Regions from separate parts of the Streptacidiphilus sp. PB12-B1b genome, predicted to be linked through region 2. Evidence: riboswitches for the same ligand, from Rfam matches in the RefSeq annotation. Region 2 holds a riboswitch; each other region holds the start of a gene.
The links. Region 2 has a riboswitch for cyclic di-AMP ahead of GXW83_RS09130 (NlpC/P60 family protein). Riboswitches for the same ligand answer to the same signal wherever they lie in the genome.

Region 1 (4,155 bases), 1.1 Mb from region 2:
CACCGGCGCGGCCCAACCTCCGGGCCACGTCAAGGAGTGCTCAAGCCGTCACCACGAGCTGCCGGTTCCACGAGCTGCCGCTTCCGCGACCTGCCGTCAGCTCGGGGTGAAGGCGACCGGCAGCTCCCGCAGCCCGCGCATGATCAGGCCGCCGCGCCAGCGCAGCTCCTCCGGGTCGGCGGCCAGGGCCAGATCGGGCAGCCTGGTCAGCAGCGAGGCCAGCGCCGTCTGCCCCTCCAACCGGGCCAGCGGGGCGCCGATGCAGTAGTGGATGCCGTGGCCGTAGCCCAGGTGCTGGTTGTCGCGCCGGGTGAGGTCGAGCCGGTCCGGGTCGGCGAAGCGCTCCGGATCGCGGTCGGCGGCGGCGAGCACCACCAGCACCGGGTCGCCGACCGCGATGGACCGGCCGCCCAGCTCCAGCGGCTCGGTGGCGTAGCGCCAGGTGGCCAGCTCCACCGGGCCGTCCCAGCGCAGCAGTTCCTCGACGCCGGTGGCCAGCAGCTCGCGTTCGCCGCGCCGCACCGACTCCTGCAGCAGCGCCCGCTGCTCGGGGTGGCGCAGCAGCGCGTACGCGCCGTTGCCGATCAGGTTGACGGTGGTCTCGAAGCCGGCGAACAGCAGCACGAAGCACATGGCGGCGGCCTCGTTCTCGGTGAGGTGCTCGCCGTGGTCGGACGCCTTGATCAGGCCGGAGATCAGGTCGTCGCCGGGGTGCTCGCGCTTGTGGTGGATGAGCTCGGCGAGGTAGCCGCGGATCTTCTTGACCGACCGGGCCACGCCGCCGCGCGGGCCGCCGCCGTGACGGATCATCATCCCGGCCCAGTCGCGGAAGTCGTCCTGGTCCCGGGCAGGCACCCCGAGCAGGTCGCAGATGGTGTAGATGGGCAGCGGGAAGGCGAACTCGTGGATCAGGTCCGCGCTGCCCCGCCCGGCGAAGCCGTCGATGAAGCGGTCGGTCAGCTCCTGCACCCGGGGCGCGAAGGAGGCGACGGTGCGCGGGGTGAACGCCTTGGAGACCAGTCGGCGCAGCCGGGTGTGGTCCGGCGGGTCGATGTTCAGCAGGTGCGTCATCAGGTTGGCGCTGCGCTCACCGGGGATGCCGGTCCTGCCCCGGGCCGCGGTGGACTCGGCGTGGTGCGCGGGGTTCTTGCTGAGCCCCGGGTGCGCCAGCGCGGTCCGCGCGTCGGCGTACCGGGTCACCAGCCATGCCTCCACCCCGCTCGGCAGCGTGGTCCAGCGCACCGGCTCGTGCCGGCGCAGCCAGGCGTACGCGGGGTAGGGGTCGGCGGCGAACTCCCAGGTGAACAGGGCGGGTGCGGCGGGCGGGGAGGGCTGATCCGGCATGCCCCGACCGTATCCGGTGCACCGGCGCGGCCGGGACGGCTGCGGGGGTGAGGGCCGGGGCACGGAGGGTGAGCGGAGTGTGAGGTGTTCCTGGGAAGCTTGAGATTTCCGGGGACATCTGCCTAGCCTGCCCGGACATGTCCGCCCACGCGGACACCGCCTCGCGGGACGCCGAGTCCTGTCCAGCCGTGCGGCGGCCACGAACTTCGTCATGGGCAGGAGCGGGGGAACCAGGTAAGTCGCCGCAGCTCACAGCGCTGCGGCTTGGGGTGAAGACGCGCCAGCGTCCGGGCTACCTCACGGCCCGAACCCGACAGCTCACCTCGCAGGCGTCGGAGAGGGATCCTGTCATGCTTCTTTCCGGCAACGGACGCCACCGCAAGCCCAGCACCAGCACCGGCAAGCGCCTTGTGGCCACCGGCGTGATCGCGGGCACCGGCGTCGTCCTCCCGCTCATCGGCGCCACCGCCGCCTCGGCCGCCTCGGTCTCCACCTGGGACGCGGTCGCCCAGTGCGAGAGCAGCGGCAACTGGTCGATAGACACCGGCAACGGCTACTACGGCGGCCTGCAGTTCTCCGCCTCCACCTGGGACGCCTACGGCGGCCAGCAGTACGCCCCGACCGCCAACCTGGCCACCCAGGGCCAGCAGATCGCGGTCGCCGAGAAGGTGCTCGCCTCGCAGGGCCCGGGCGCCTGGCCGGTCTGCGGCCCGCAGGCCGGACTGACCGCGGGCGGCGCTCCGGCGGACGTCAGCACCACGCCCGCCTCGGGCGGCTCCGGCTCCGGCTCCGGATCCAACTCCGGCGGCTCCAGCGACTCCTCCGCGCAGCAGACCAGCGCGCAGACCGCCCCGACCACCCACGCCAGTGCCCCGGCCGCGCACAGCAGCGCGCCGAGCCACGCCGCCGCGCCGACCACCACCCACACCACCCACACCACCCACAGCGCCCCGGCGACCACCCACGCCGCCGCCCCGGCCGTGCACGCGATCGGCCACGGCAACTACACCGTCCGCGCCGGCGACACCCTCTCCGGCATCGCCGCCGCCGCGCACCTGAGCGGTGGCTGGGAGGCGCTGTACCAGGACAACAAGTCCACGGTCGGCGGCAACCCGGACCTGATCTACCCCGGCCAGCACCTCCAGGTGGGCTGACCGCAGGGCCGTTGCCCGGTTCCCCTGCTCCCGGAAGGTCGCCGCCAGGTGAACTACCGGTGAGTAGGGGATCCGTCCGGTGAGACGACCGCCGGGTCCTGATGGCTGGAGCTTCGGGTGCGGCTAGGCTCAGGGAGAAGGCTTTCCTCCAGCAATCCCTAGGAGACATCTGTGCCGTCCATCGACGTCGTCGTAGCCCGGGAGATCCTCGACTCACGAGGCAACCCCACGGTCGAGGTCGAGGTCGGCCTCGACGACGGCAGCACCGGGCGTGCGGCCGTCCCGTCCGGCGCCTCCACCGGCGCGTTCGAAGCCCTGGAGCTGCGCGACGGCGATAGCTCCCGCTACGGCGGCAAGGGCGTGGAGAAGGCCGTGCTCGCGGTCATCGAGCAGATCGGCCCGGAGCTGGTCGGCTACGACGCCACCGAGCAGCGCCTGATCGACCAGGCCATGCTCGACCTCGACGCCACCCCGGACAAGTCCTCGCTGGGCGCCAACGCCATCCTCGGCGTCTCGCTCGCCGTGGCCCACGCCGCGGCCGAGGCCAGCGACCTGCCGCTGTTCCGCTACCTGGGCGGCCCGAACGCGCACGTCCTGCCGGTGCCGATGATGAACATCCTCAACGGCGGCTCGCACGCGGACTCCAACGTGGACATCCAGGAGTTCATGATCGCTCCGATCGGCGCGGAGTCCTTCTCCGAGGCCCTCCGCTGGGGCTCCGAGGTGTACCACCGGCTCAAGTCGGTGCTGAAGCAGCGCGGCCTGTCCACCGGCCTGGGCGACGAGGGCGGCTTCGCGCCGAACCTGGAATCCAACCGCGCCGCCCTGGACCTCATCGTCGAGGCCATCAAGGAGGCCGGCTTCGTCCCCGGCCGCGACATCGCGCTCGCGCTGGACGTCGCCGCGTCCGAGTTCTACAAGGACGGCCTGTACCAGTTCGAGGGCAAGGACCGCTCGGCCGCCGAGATGACCGAGTACTACGAGGAGCTGGTCGCGGCCTACCCGCTGGTCTCCATCGAGGACCCGCTGTTCGAGGACGACTGGGCCGGCTGGAAGGTCATCACCAGCAAGCTGGGCGACAAGGTGCAGCTGGTCGGCGACGACCTGTTCGTCACCAACCCGACCCGCCTGGCCCGCGGCATCAAGGAGGGCATCGCCAACTCCCTGCTGGTCAAGGTCAACCAGATCGGTTCGCTGACCGAGACCCTGGACGCGGTCGAGCTGGCCCAGCGCAACGGCTTCCGCTGCATGATGTCGCACCGCTCCGGCGAGACCGAGGACGTCACCATCGCCGACCTCGCCGTCGCCACCAACTGCGGCCAGATCAAGGCCGGCGCCCCGGCCCGGACCGACCGCGTCGCCAAGTACAACCAGCTGCTGCGCATCGAGGAGATCCTCGACGACGCCGCCGAGTACGCCGGCCGCGGCGCCTTCCCGCGCTTCACGCCGTCCGCCTGACCGGTAGCCCGCAGTTCCCGTGCCCCGCCGTCCGCACCCTCTAGGGTGGACGGCGGGGCACGGGCGTCGATCGGGAGGGTGAACGGGTGAGCGGCAGGGAAGGCGGCGGCAGGGCGGCGACCGGCCGCAGGCCGCGGATCACCGGGCGCGCCGCCGTGCTCGCGCTGGTGTTCTGCTCGCTGGTCGCGGTGCTGGCCTA
Region 2 (4,155 bases):
AGGGCGCTGGACGCGGACGATCCGGCGCTGCTGGACCAGCTGCTGCAGCTGCCGCTGGCGCACCTGGTGGTGGACGGCTACAACGTCACCAAGAGCGGCTATCCGACGCTGCCGCTGGAGAAGCAGCGGGCCCGGCTGCTGAACGGCCTGTCGCTGCTGGCCCGGCACAGCGGCGCCGAGGTGACCTGCGTGTTCGACGGCAAGGATCTGGACGCGCCGGTGCCGATGGCGCCGCCGCGCGGGGTGCGGGTGCTGTTCAGCCGTTCGGGCGAGACCGCCGACGAGCTGATCCGGCGGCTGGTGCGGGCCGAGCCGGAGGGGCGCCCGGTGGTGGTGGTCTCCACCGACCGCGAGGTGGCGGACGGCGTGCGCAAGGCCGGGGCGCGTCCGGTGCCCTCGGCGATGCTGCTGCGGCGACTGGTCCGCACCTGAAGGTCCGTTTCATCCGATTACTGAGACGGACATTCTTCGCATTAGCTGACTGTTTTCGCCCTGAGGGCGACAGATTGATATCGATCTCACTAGTCTCTGCTCTCGAACCTCTGTCCTGACGATCGCCCGACCGGGTGATGCGGGGGTTCCCGCCCGTGCCCGGGCGTCGCAGCGGGGGTCGCGGCGCGGGCCCCTCGGCGGTCGCCGGAAGGGAACTGAGACCTCGTGGCCTCACATCGCCGCCCGAAGCAACCGAGCCGCGCCCGCGTGTCGGTCCTCACTGCTGCGGCGGCGACGGCCGTAGCGATCTCGGCGCAGGCCGGTGCGCAGGCGGCGCCCAAGCTGACGCTCAGCCAGGCCACCAAGGAGGTGGCGGCGGACCGGCAGGCGGCCGACGCGGCGGGACAGAAGTACGACCAGGCGCAGAGCCAGGAGCAGGCGCTGCAGCAGCGGGTGGCGCTGCTGCAGAACGAGATCGCCCGCGAGCAGTCCACCATCAACACCGAGGAGGCCCAGCTGGGCGCCGAGGCGGCGGCCCAGTACCGGACCGGTGCGGTGGACCCCTCGGTGCAGCTGATGCTCTCCACCGACCCGACCGCCTACCTCAACCAGGCGTCGGTCCAGGGCGAGCTGGACTCCAGCCAGGCCGCGGTCTTCTCGGGCGTGGAGGCGCAGCAGCAGCTGCTGGACCGGCAGAAGGCCCAGGCCACCGCCGAGCTGGCGGCCGAGCAGGCGCTGCTCAAGCAGATGCAGCAGAACAAGGCCGCCGCGCAGTCCCAGCTGAAGAAGGCGCAGACGGTGATGGCCTCGCTGACGCCGGTTCAGCAGGCGCAGGTGAACGGCGGTGGCGGCGGCGGGTACGGCTCGATCGGCGGCGACCGCAACGGCTCCACCATGTCCCCCAGCCAGGTCGACCTGAGCGGCATCTCCGCCGCGGCGCAGACGGCGATGCGGGCGGCGCTCAGCAAGGTCGGCGTCGCGCCGTACCAGTGGGCCGGCGCCGGGCCGGACGCCTTCGACTGCTCGGGCCTGGTGATGTGGGCCTACGCGCACGCCGGCATCAGCCTGCCGCACTCCTCCTACGCCGACGAGTCGGTGGGCAGCTACGTCAGCCCGTCGGACATCCAGGTGGGCGACATCGTGGTGCTGGAGGACGGCGCGCACGTCGGCCTGTACGCGGGCAACGGCATGCTGCTGAACGCCCCGGAGTACGGCTACACCGTCTCCATCATGCCGATCTCCGACTTCGGCGGGGTCGTCGCCGTCCGCCGCATCTGACGCTGCCCTCCCGTGATGTGACTGTTACCACATCTGTCCCCCTGGTTCGACCGTTCTGACCGTTTTGGCAGCGATGTCGACGGCATACGGTCACCATGGGACTGCGGTGCGTCGCTGTTCCGACAGGAAATCGAAGCGTCAGAAACATTTTCCTGACAATGATTTGAACGGATCACGGTTGGGTCACTAGTGTCGGGGGCCGAACCACCGCGACGTCGATCACCCGGTCCGGGTGGCAGCGGAGGTTCCCGCCGAGTCCGAGGCGTGGCAGGGCGCTCGCCGCCCACAGGGGATGCCGACAACTCGGAGCCGGGGAACCACTTGTTCCTCGGGGTGAATCGACGCCAGGCCGGCTCCCAGCCGGTGAAGCGCCGTAGGGCGATCTTCCAGCCCGAACCCGTCAGCTCACCCGGTAGGCGGACGTAGGAAGAAGGAGTACCGCCTTCGTGGCGTCCCACCGTCGTCCCAAATCGCCGGGTCGTACCCGGGTGACCGTGCTCACCGCCGCCGCGGTCACCGCCGTGGCCATCGCCGCCAACGCGCAGTCCGCGCAGGCCGCTCCCACGCCCACCACCGCGTCGCTCAAGGCGCAGGTCGAGCAGCTGAACACCGCCTCCGACACCGCCGTGCAGAAGTACGACGCGGCGCAGGAACAGCAGCAGCAGCTGCAGAAGCAGGTCACCACCCTGCAGAACGAGATCGCCCGGCAGCAGGCCGCGGTCAACGCCCGGGAGGCGAGCCTGGGGGCCACCGCCGCCGCGCAGTACCGCGAGGGCACGATCGACCCCTCGGTGCAGCTGATGCTCTCCTCCGACCCCACGGACTATCTGGACCAGGCGTCCATGAACCAGCAGGTGGACAACAACCAGGCGACCACACTGTCCTCGCTGCAGACCGAGCAGGCCACCCTGGACAACGAGAAGTCCGACGCCGAGGGCAAGCTCAAGGCCCTGGACGCCACCAGCAAGCAGCTGGCCGAGGCCAAGGCCCAGGTGCAGCAGAAGCTGGCCGCCGCGCAGGCCAAGCTGAACTCCTTCACCGCCGCCCAGCGCGCCGCGGTCAACGTGGCCCTGAACACCGCGCCGGCCACCACCACCGCGCACGTCGGCAGTGGCGGCAGCAGCTACGGCAGCAGCGCCGACCTGGGCCACTCCGCCCCCGGCGACTCGGTCGAGGCCGCCGCCTTCGCCGCCGCGCAGACCCGCATCGGCGACGCGTACGTCTACGGCGACACCGGCCCGACCACCTTCGACTGCTCCGGTCTGATGATGTGGGCCTACGCCAAGGCCGGCATGGACATCGGCCGCACCACCTACGACCAGATCGACGTGGGCACCCCGGTGTCCAGCGTGTCCGACCTCCAGGTCGGCGACCTGATCTTCTTCAACGACGACTCCCACGTGGGCATGTACGCCGGCAACGGCATCGTGCTGCACGCGCCGCACCCCGGCGCGGAGGTGCGCTACGAGTCGCTCAGCACCATCGGCTCCATCTACGCGATGCGCCACCTCTAGCCTGCGGGCCACCGGTCCTCCGGTGGCACCGAACAGCGGCACGGGTCCGACTCCCCACCGGGGAGCGGGCCCGTCGGCGTACCCGGCCCCGCCCAGGTCGCGGGCGGCCCCGCCGATGTGTGCGAAATGGGCGAATATTTTCGCTGTTGTGGGGGTTTGGACTAGCCGCGTCGGACTCGCTAACGTCTGGCCTCGGCCCTCCGTGTCGTCGACCGCCCTCCCCGGGCGGCGCCGGGGGCCGCCAGGCCCGTACCGACGCAGCCGACGTCGCGCCCCGGGCCCGGCACCGGACGAACGGAGCCCGCCCACGTGGCGTCCCATCGACGTGCCCGACCGCCGGCCCAGGGCCCAGCCGTGGCCGCGCTGTCCCGCACCGCCGTCAGCCTGCTGGCCGCCACCGCCGCCGTCCTCGCGGGCGGCGGCAGCGCACTCGCCGACCCCGGCGCGCCCACCACCCCGAGGGCGTCCAGCAGCAGATCACCGCGCTCTACGGGCAGGCCGAGGTGGCCGGGCAGCGCTACGACGGCGCGGTCGAGCAGGCGCGCGCCCTCCAGCGCGAGACCGCGCAGCTCCAGCAGCACATCGCCGCCGAACAGCAGGACGTCGACGACCTCACCCAGGGCATGGGCGCGCTGGCCGCCGCCCAGTACCGCCAGGGCGGCGGCATGGACCCGGTGATGCAACTGATGTTCAGCTCCGACCCGGAGCAGTACCTGGAGCGGGCCACCACCATGGACGAGGCGGACGGCGCGCTCGCCACCACGCTGCATTCGATCCGGGCCGAGGAGCAGCAATTGGACCGGGACCGGGCGCTGGCGGCCGGGCAGCTGGCCCGGCTGGAGCAGGTCCGGCAGACGGTCGCGGGCAGCAAGGCCGAGGTCCAGCACCGGATCGGCCGCGCCCAGGCGCTGCTGGCCACCCTCTCCGGCGC
Region 3 (4,155 bases), 2.7 Mb from region 2:
CTTCTGGCCGAAGTACGCCAGGAGTTGCACCCGGCGGCACTCCACGGTCTCGCACAGCGCCAGCATGGCGTCCACATGCGCGCTCAACCGGCGGCGGTGGGCCTGGTCGCCCTCCGAGGTCTCGATCATCTTCCGCTGCTGGACGACGTCCTGCAGCCCATAGGCCAGCCACGCGGTCGAGGGCAGGCCGTCGCGCCCGGCCCGGCCGGTCTCCTGGTAGTAGCCCTCCACCGACTTGGGCAGGTCCAGGTGGGCCACGAAGCGCACGTCGGGCTTGTCGATGCCCATGCCGAAGGCGATGGTGGCGACCATCACCAGGCCGTCCTCGCGCAGGAACCGGGACTGGTTCTCGGCCCGGACCCGGGAGTCGAGCCCGGCGTGGTAGGGCAGCGCGTCCACCCCGCGCTCGACCAGCCAGGCCGCCGTCTTCTCCACCGAGGCCCGGGAGAGGCAGTAGACGATCCCGGACTCGCCCGGGTGCTCGGTCTGCAGCAGGTGCAGCAGCTGCTTGCGCGGCTCGTCCTTGGGCGCGATCCGGTACTGGATGTTGGGCCGGTCGAAGCTGGCCACGAAGTGGCGGGCGTCCTGCAGGTTCAGCCGGGAGGTGATCTCGGCGTGGGTGGCCTCGGTGGCGGTCGCGGTCAGCGCGATCCGGGGCACCGTCGGCCACTGTTCGTGCAGCGAGGACAGGGCCAGGTAGTCCGGGCGGAAGTCGTGGCCCCACTGGGCCACGCAGTGCGCCTCGTCGATGGCGAACAGCGCGATGGTGCCGCGCCGGAGCAGCCGGACGGTCGCCTCCACCCGCAGCCGCTCGGGCGCCAGGTACAGCAGGTCCAGCTCGCCGGCCAGGAACTCGGCCTCCACCAGCTGCCGTTCGTCCATGCTCTGCGAGGAGTTGAGGAACCCGGCCCGGACGCCCAGCGCCCGCAGCGCGTCCACCTGGTCCTGCATCAGCGCGATCAGCGGGGAGATGACCACCCCGACGCCGGGGCGCACCAGCGCCGGGATCTGGTAGCACAGCGACTTGCCGCCGCCGGTGGGCATCAGCACCAGCGCGTCGCCGCCGCCGATCACATGCTCGACGACCTCCTGCTGACTGCCCCGGAAGGCGTCGTAGCCGAAGACCCGGCGCAGCACGGACAGGGCCGCACCGCCCTCGTCCTCGGTGGCCGGGGCGGTGTCGGGGAGGTCCGGAGCGCTCATCCGCCGATTGTACGGGCCCGGACTGTCACGACGGGACGGAAACCGTCAGCAGCGGCCCGGGTGGGCGGGCGCGGCACACCGTCCGCGCCCGCCCGCCGCTGCGCCGTCGCTCCGGTCAGCGGTAGACGCGGACGTAGTCGGCGGCGAAGCTGATCGGGGCCGTGCCGGTCGGCGCCGGGTGGTACTCGCCGGCGCTCACCGACAGGCTGAGGATCAGGTAGGCCGACCAATTGGCGCCGACACCGGTGCCGTCGGAGTAGACCTTGGTGCCGTTGACGTACCAGTCCACCGAGTTGGCGCCGTAGTAGGTGCCGATGGTGACCCACTTGCCCGGGGCGACGGCCGCGGCGTTGGTGTAGTAGTCGTGGGCCGCGTTGACGTGGTTGGTCAGCTCCAGCAGGTTGGGGTTGTCGGGGTGGTACTCGAAGGTGTCGATCTCCCCGTTGCCGTTCTTCCAGGTCCACAGCGCGGGCCAGGCCCCGGTGCCGGAGGGCAGCTGGACGCGGGTCTCGGCGTAGTCGCCGGTCTTCACCTGGAAGCCCTGGCTGGAGCCCTCGGTGGTGAGCAGCCCGGTGTTCCAGGCCTGCTTGCCGTTCTCCAGGGTGTGGCTGGACGGCGAGGCGGTGAAGGTGGCGACGCCGCCCGCGACGTTCACGGCGTTCTCGTCCAGCCAGTCCAGCTTGTTGTCGTTCGGGTTGTGGTTGCCGTACTGGAAGGCGGTGGTGGTGTCGCCGACCCAGGTGCTGCCCCAGTTGATCGGGTTGCTGAACTCGTCCGACCAGACCAGGGACTGCCCGGGCACCGGCGAGCCGCTGGACGTCGGTGCGGGCGTGGGCGTGGACGTGGGCGTGGACGTCGGGGTCGGCGTCGACGTGGGCGCGGGGGTGCCGGCGCCGGTCGTGGCGGAGACCTTCAGCGACTGCGAGGCCAGGTTGTGCCAGGCCCCGGCCGAGTCCTGCCAGAAGCCGAACTCGGTGTACGTCCCGGACGGCAGGGTGCGGCTGCCGGTGGTGAGGGACAGGCCGCTCGGGCAGATCCTGACGTCGGACGCCGAGCCGGGGAAGTCCAGGTTGTCCCCGGCCGAGTCGCGGACGCCGACGCCGAGCGTCCTGGCGGTGAAGCAGGAGCCGGAGTGGACGGTGAGCGTTGCCTTGGCAGTGGTGCCGGCGGCCATCGCGGTGGGGGAGAGCCGGTCCTGGGTGACCTTGGGCGTGGTGGCCGCGGCCTGGGCCGGGCCGGACATCAGCGGCACGGCGACCAGAGCGGCGGCGCCGGCTATCGCGCCGAGGCGTGCGGGGGCGGTACGGGGAAGGCGCATGACGGAGTTCCTCGGTGACACGCCTGCGAGGTGAGCTGTCGGGTTCGGGCCTGAGGCAGCCCTGCCGCGCGGGGGAGCGGCTTCACCCCTAGCCGGTGCCTCCGGGGGGCCGAAGGCACGGCGACTGACCTGGTTCCCCCGCTCCTGTCCGTTCGAAGCTCGGTTTCCCACCGGCGAGTGGACAGGATGAGGCGCCCCGGCGGCGGGTTCCGCCCTGGGCGGAGACAGCAGGGTAGGCAGACCATCGAGCCCCGATCAATGAGATGTGCCTTGTCTCACACACGGGCGCTGCGCGTCCCCTGTCCGAGTGATCTCCGCCCGACGGGGTGGCCTGCGCGCCCCCGGCGTGGAACGGACACGTCCATGCGCGCACCCCTGAGAACCGCCGTCGCCGCCGGCCTCGCCCTGGCCTGCGGTCCGGCGCCGACCGCCCCGGCGCGGGCCGACACCGTCCTGCGCCATGTGGACTGGGCCTGCGGCGTCCCCTACTCCGGCGAGCTGCGCTGCACGCCGCCGCTGGCGGTCCCGCCCGGCGGCCACCTCTGGATCGGGGACGACACCGGCGGCCCGACCGTCTTCACCGTCTACCAGCGGCAGGGCGGCGCCCCGGCCCGGGTCGGCTGGATCGAGATGCTGCACGGCCAGGGCCTGGCCTACACCAACACCACCGCCGCCCCCGTCGTCCTCACGGTCACCCTCCACGCCGACGCCCCCACCGACCGCTGCGGCACCCGCCCCGAACACGGTTTCCTCGACATCCGCCGCTGACCCCCGCCGGGGGCGGTCTGTCGGTGCCCACGGACAGGGGGCCGGGGTCGGTGGTGTGACGGGTGGGGCGGGTTGCGGCCCCGGGGGTGGCGGGGAGTGCTTATCATGGTGCTTGGATCGTCCGGGCAAGGGGCCCGGATCTGTTGGGGGTCGGTGCTGTGGTTGCTGGTCGTGTGGTGCGTTTCGATGGTGTCCGCGGGTACGGGTTCATCGCTCCCGATCACGGTGGCGAAGACGTGTTTCTGCATGTGAACGATCTGCTCATCCCGGAGGCGGCGGTTCGCCCCGGGGTGGCGGTGGAGTTCGAGGTCGAGGACGGCGGCCGTGGGCTGAAGGCGTCCTCGGTGCGGCTCGCCCAGGGCGAGGCCCCGTCGGTCGCGGTCGCGGAGCCCCGGCTGCTGGACGGCGAGGAGCCCATGTGCGACCTGCTGTCCGTGGCCGAGTACACCCGTGACATGACGGAGCTGCTGCTGCGTGCGGCGCCGTCGCTGACCGGTGAGCAGATTCTGCGGATCCGGGGCGAGATGCTGAAGTTCGCCAAGACCCACGGGTGGACCGAGGGCTGACCGGTCCCTCAGCGCTGGTCGCTGGGGCGGGAGTTGGGAACCACGGCGGCATCGGTACGGGTCTGCGCCCGGCCGGTGCCGCCGTCGGCGTCGTACCGGAGCGGCAGCCGCAGCCGGCCGTCGTCCACGGCATGGCGGACGCTGCCGACGGCGGTGTGCGGCGCGGCCCCGGCGAACAGTTCGGCGTCGTCCTGGGTGGCGTCCACCAGGCTGCCGCAGCAGACCGCCAGCACCAGGCCCCCGGCGACCAGCGGCAGCAGCCGCCGCCTCGGCGGGGCGGCGAGCAGCGCCCGGATCCGG

Region 1: another riboswitch for cyclic di-AMP. It lies ahead of GXW83_RS04190 (transglycosylase family protein); the one in region 2 lies ahead of GXW83_RS09130 (NlpC/P60 family protein).
Region 3: another riboswitch for cyclic di-AMP. It lies ahead of GXW83_RS20780 (family 16 glycosylhydrolase); the one in region 2 lies ahead of GXW83_RS09130 (NlpC/P60 family protein).

The regions. Positions count from the first base shown of each region.
Region 1 is NZ_CP048405.1:900,605-904,759, forward strand. It holds gene GXW83_RS04185 (cytochrome P450) at 97-1,344, opposite strand; cyclic di-AMP (ydaO/yuaA leader) riboswitch at 1,542-1,691, shown strand; gene GXW83_RS04190 (transglycosylase family protein) at 1,695-2,498, shown strand; gene eno (phosphopyruvate hydratase) at 2,670-3,956, shown strand; gene GXW83_RS04200 (septum formation initiator family protein) at 4,043-4,155, shown strand, end outside.
Region 2 is NZ_CP048405.1:2,005,205-2,009,359, forward strand. It holds gene GXW83_RS09120 (NYN domain-containing protein) at 1-432, shown strand, start outside; gene GXW83_RS09125 (NlpC/P60 family protein) at 700-1,710, shown strand; cyclic di-AMP (ydaO/yuaA leader) riboswitch at 1,994-2,145, shown strand; gene GXW83_RS09130 (NlpC/P60 family protein) at 2,157-3,224, shown strand; gene GXW83_RS09135 (C40 family peptidase) at 3,728-4,155, shown strand, end outside.
Region 3 is NZ_CP048405.1:4,688,355-4,692,509, reverse strand. It holds gene recQ (DNA helicase RecQ) at 1-1,203, opposite strand, end outside; gene GXW83_RS20780 (family 16 glycosylhydrolase) at 1,319-2,521, opposite strand; cyclic di-AMP (ydaO/yuaA leader) riboswitch at 2,527-2,691, opposite strand; gene GXW83_RS20775 (hypothetical protein) at 2,885-3,289, shown strand; gene GXW83_RS20770 (cold-shock protein) at 3,448-3,855, shown strand; gene GXW83_RS20765 (M48 family metalloprotease) at 3,864-4,155, opposite strand, start outside.